2 regions of the Lysinibacillus sp. FSL W8-0992 genome follow, and region 2 is predicted to be linked to the other one. Evidence: predicted binding sites of a transcription regulator. Region 2 holds the regulator's gene; the other holds the start of a gene.

Region 1 (2,490 bases), 140 kb from region 2:
TTTGTTTTGCAAGGCGTAGAACTTCGCATTAAATCATCAGTGCAACATTTCAATGGTTTATTCGTTGAAAGTATTAGAATCTTATGAAGCAGGAAGGTATGTTATGAAACGAGCAAGAATCATTTATAATCCTACATCTGGGCGAGAAGCGTTTAAAAAGCATTTACCAGAAGTATTGGAGAAACTAGAGGTAGCAGGCTATGAGACATCTTGTCACGCAACGACTTGTGAAGGCGATGCTATAGAAGCAGCAAAAAACGCAGTAGAACGTGGATTTGATATTATCATAGCAGTTGGTGGGGATGGGACGTTAAATGAGGTTGTTTCTGGTGTCGGGCAATTTGAAAAACGTCCGAAGATTGGCTTAATTCCAATGGGGACAACGAATGATTTTGCACGTGCCGTCCATATTCCACGAAATATTGATGAAGCCGTTGATATTATTATTAAAGGCGATACCTTACCAGTAGATGTTGGATTGTTAAATGGAGAACGCTATTTCATCAATATCGCTGCTGGGGGACGTATTACTGAGCTAACGTACGAAGTGCCAAGCAAAATGAAAACAATGCTAGGGCAGTTAGCTTACTATTTAAAAGCGGTTGAAATGATTCCATCTATTAAGGCATCACATATGCGTATTGAATATGATGGTGAAGTATTTGATGGAGATGCAATGATGTTTTTATGTGGCTTAACGAACTCTGTTGGCGGCTTTGAAAAGCTTGCACCAGATGCGAGCATAAACGACGGTTACTTTACATTATTAGTATTGAAAAAAGTGAGCCTTCCAGAATTTATTCAACTTGCGGCAATGGCGTTACGAGGCGAACATTTAAAGGATGATCGTGTTATTTATAAAAAAGCAAGTGTTGTGAAAGTTACGACGGAAAACGAAGTGCATTTAAATCTAGATGGCGAATACGGTGGAGATGCACCTGCAACATTTGAAAATTTGAAGCGCCATATTGAAATTTTTGTACCGATTGAAGATATTCGGGAGGAAGATCGGATTTAAATTAATCTTATGGAACAATGGCAAATAAGTGTAAATAATTTTGTAAATTTACACTTATTTGTTTGTAATCCCCTCATAAATTGGGGTTGTGAACGAATTAAGAAAAATGTTTGGCGAATATGCGTATATTAAATGAACAAAATTTGAAACCTTTATAATAGGCCGAAGTTTCGGTCCATTATAAAGGTTTTTTTCGTTGAAATAGTGGAAAATATGGGTATGGATAAGGGAAAGGAAGTGGTGCAATGTGTATAAGTCACAGGAAAGAAAGCTTATTTGGTTAAGCTTCGGTGTTGCAATTATCATGCTACTTTCCATACTGGGAAGAATATTTGGTAGTTAGGAGGGTAATGAGATGATTAATGAATCAGCAGTCTTTTGGAGTCGTGCATTAACGGAGCTTACGTTATCGTTCCATATCATTTATGCAACGATTGGTGTCGGCGTGCCGTTAATGATTATGATTGCGCAGTGGACTGGATACAAAAAGAATGACGAGCATTATATTTTAATGGCACGACGTTGGGCACGAGGTTTCGTCATTACCGTTGCTGTAGGGGTCGTTACAGGTACAGCTATCGGATTACAATTATCTTTACTATGGCCGAATTTTATGCAACTCGCAGGGCAAACTATAGCATTACCACTCTTTATGGAAACCTTTGCATTCTTCTTTGAGGCCATTTTCTTAGGTATCTACTTATACACTTGGGATCGTTTCGATAGTCAGAAAAAACATATGCTCCTTCTAATTCCTGTTGCATTAGGTGCATCAATGTCTGCAGTTTTTATAACAATCGTGAATGCCTTTATGAACGCACCACAAGGCTTTGACATAGTGGACGGTCAGCTCGTTAATATTCAACCATTTCTAGCAATGTTTAACCCAGCTATGCCAACTAAAGTAGCGCACGTGCTTGTTACAGCCTATATGACATCAGCATTTGTGTTGGCGGCAATTGCAGGCTACCGTATGCTTAAAGGCTCAGACCATATTTATCATAAAAAATCATTATTTTTATTAATGAAGATTGGTCTGGTGACATCAATTTCAGCTGCAATAATAGGTGACTTCTCAGGCAAATACTTAGCGGAATACCAACCAGAAAAATTAGCTGCGGCTGAATGGCATTTTGAAACAACAGATAAAGCATCACTTATTTTATTCGGTGTGCTAGATGGCGAGGAAGTAAAGTATGCCATTAAAGTACCTTATGCATTAAGTATACTAGCAGCTAATAATCCAAATGCAGAAGTGATAGGCTTAGACCAATTTGCGGAGGAAGACCGACCACCGCTTTATATTCACTATCTGTTTAATACGATGGTCTTTATCGGTATGTTCATGGCATTAGTTTCTTTAGTTTATGTAGTAGGGAAATTACGTCGTTGGCGGTTTATTCATTCGCGGTTGTTTAGATGGATTATTGTTGCAGGTGCACCACTGTCAATAATAGCGATTGAATCAGGCT
Region 2 (2,490 bases):
CTAAACGTGCTAAAAATAATGTCACAACAGGTAATTGAAAAATGATTCCGAACGGCATGACTAGGCGAAACAAAAATGAAAAATATGCGTTAATCCCAATTGTTTGTTTGATTTCTAAATCCGCAGATAAGCCCATCATAAAGTGCATGACATATGGGAATAAAACATAATAAGAAAATGAAGCTCCTGCTAAAAATAGAAAGAACGAATATGGAATATATTTTAAAGTAGCCTTACGTTCTGTCTCATGTAAACCTGGTGTAATAAATAACCAAATTTGATGAAGAAGCAACGGTGAACTTATAACAAACGCTATAATGACTGTCACTTGCAAATATACGACAAGGGGATCAGTCACTTTAAACGCGTTTAAAGTTAGTTGCTCTGCTTCTTTACTATATTGAATATGTTTAATTAATGGTTCGGCTAGATAAAAGCCAACTATAAGTGCAATAACAAAGAAAACAGCGCAAATAAAGAGCCGTTTTCTTAGTTCTTCTAAATGCTCTACGACTGTTAATTCTCTTGGATTCATATTAACTAGACATCCTTAACTTACTTAACGTTATCATTTTCTTTATGTTCAATTATTTTCTTTTTTGTATCGTCATCGTCATCAGCTAGACCTTTTGTTGCATTTTTAAATTCACGAAGTGTAGAACCCATTGCTTTACCTAGCTCAGGTAATTTCTTTGGTCCGAATATTAGAATTGCAACCACACCGATAATAACTAGGCTAACTGGTGTAAAAGCACTTAAGTGCACAACCATTGCAGCCACCTCCTCTTATATATCTATCATTTTAACTTAAATATTTTCGTTTGGCGAATTTATTTCAATAGTTTAAACACCATCAATTGTAACAGTTTACAAATTTGTGAATACCTTTATTTATCGCTATTTCGTATTAAATATATGAGCGCTTGTAATTCTACCGACAAATCTATCGTTAATAATTTCATAGTATCTGGTACGGTAATACGCTCTGGCGTAAAGTTTAAAATGCCTTTTGCATTCATTGCTGCTAATCGATCCGCCATCTTCTGAGCAGAGCGCGAAGATACTGTTAAAATAGCAAGGTCTGCTCCATATTCAGCATACTTTTCTTCTAATAAATCGGGATGATAAACGGGAATATTGCTTATCATTTTCCCTTCTTTTGGTGCCTTTGAGTCAAATGCAACCACTATATGAGTGTTATGATTTTTTTGGAAATTATACTTTAAAAATGCATTCCCTAAGTTCCCCACACCGATTAACGCTACTTTTGTTGTCTCATGCTGATCAAGTGTTTGGCTAAAAAACTTCAATAGATGCTGAACATCATAGCCATATCCCTTTTTGCCAAGCGCACCGAAATAAGAAAAATCACGACGAATCGTTGCAGAATCGATTTTCATCGCCTCGCTCAATTCCTTCGATGAAATACGTTCCATTCCTTCTTGCGCAAAGTTTTGGATAAATCGATAGTAAAGAGGAAGTCTTTTAGTTGTGGCTTGTGGAATTTTTACTTCTTGTTTCAAACTTTTTCCTCCTTATAAACACATCAAATTCACCTAAGCGTATTTGAATACTCATTTTGAAACATGCTTATATGAATCAATTACATTTCAGCGTACATGCATCTAGAATTTTTTGAGCATACTTGAAAGTCTTCTCATAAAATCTATGACATCCGCTGGGCCGCTAACTTGATTCAGACGGGTTTCAACCCACACTGAGTTCAATGCATATCATATTCATCACCCACTTATAAAAGTGGAGGATTTCCCTTTAGTTAACGGCGTGTTTTACGCCACTAACTAAAGAGAAATCGTTTCAATCTTACATGACAGCTTAGAATAAGTAAAGCACTGACATTGCAAGCAATTCCGTCATCCTTTACACTAAGAAAGAATTGAGGTGTCAAGAATGATTGTATTACAAGTCAATCAACTATATAAATCCTTTATTGCAGATGAAATTTTAAGTGGTGTCAAACTAGAAGTTCAACACCGTGATCGTGTAGCATTAGTCGGACGTAACGGGGCTGGTAAATCCACTTTACTAAAAATCATCGCTGGTCAATTGTCATATGATTCTGGCGATATTATTATTCCAAAAGGCGTTCAAGTTGGCTATTTAGAACAACATGCGGGTCTAAACTCAACTTTATCAATTTGGGACGAAATGATGACAATTTTCGAACCGCTTCTTGGACAGGAAAAGACATTGCGCTCCCTTGAGCAACAAATGGCTGATCCAGCGGTTTACGAAAATCCAGAAATGTATGCAAAGGTTATGTCCGAATATGACCAATTACAGCATGATTTTAAAGATGCAGGAGGCTATCAATACGAATCTGATACGCGTTCTGTTCTTCATGGTATGCAATTTTACCCAGAGGATTATGAAAAAGCAATTAGCTCATTGTCAGGAGGTCAACGAACTCGTTTAGCTCTTGCAAAGCTTCTATTAAGTAAGCCAGATTTATTAATTCTCGATGAGCCT

Evidence for each region. Region 2 encodes Rex, which represses fermentation and respiration genes when NADH is low (regulators of the CRP and FNR family bind a similar motif). Its sites were predicted from a motif close to TTGTGAAATATTTCACAA; they were not measured.
Region 1: NSQ74_RS06590 (cytochrome ubiquinol oxidase subunit I) is a predicted target of Rex. The motif match lies at 1,105-1,122, and genes of this name have one in related genera.

What each region holds. Positions count from the first base shown of each region.
Region 1 is NZ_JBBOZQ010000001.1:1,359,945-1,362,434, forward strand. Features, by position in the region: gene NSQ74_RS06585 (diacylglycerol kinase) at 104-1,018, shown strand; gene NSQ74_RS06590 (cytochrome ubiquinol oxidase subunit I) at 1,374-2,490, shown strand, end outside.
Region 2 is NZ_JBBOZQ010000001.1:1,219,061-1,221,550, reverse strand. Features, by position in the region: gene tatC (twin-arginine translocase subunit TatC) at 1-535, opposite strand, end outside; gene NSQ74_RS05935 (twin-arginine translocase TatA/TatE family subunit) at 556-771, opposite strand; gene NSQ74_RS05930 (redox-sensing transcriptional repressor Rex) at 888-1,523, opposite strand; gene NSQ74_RS05925 (ABC-F family ATP-binding cassette domain-containing protein) at 1,912-2,490, shown strand, end outside.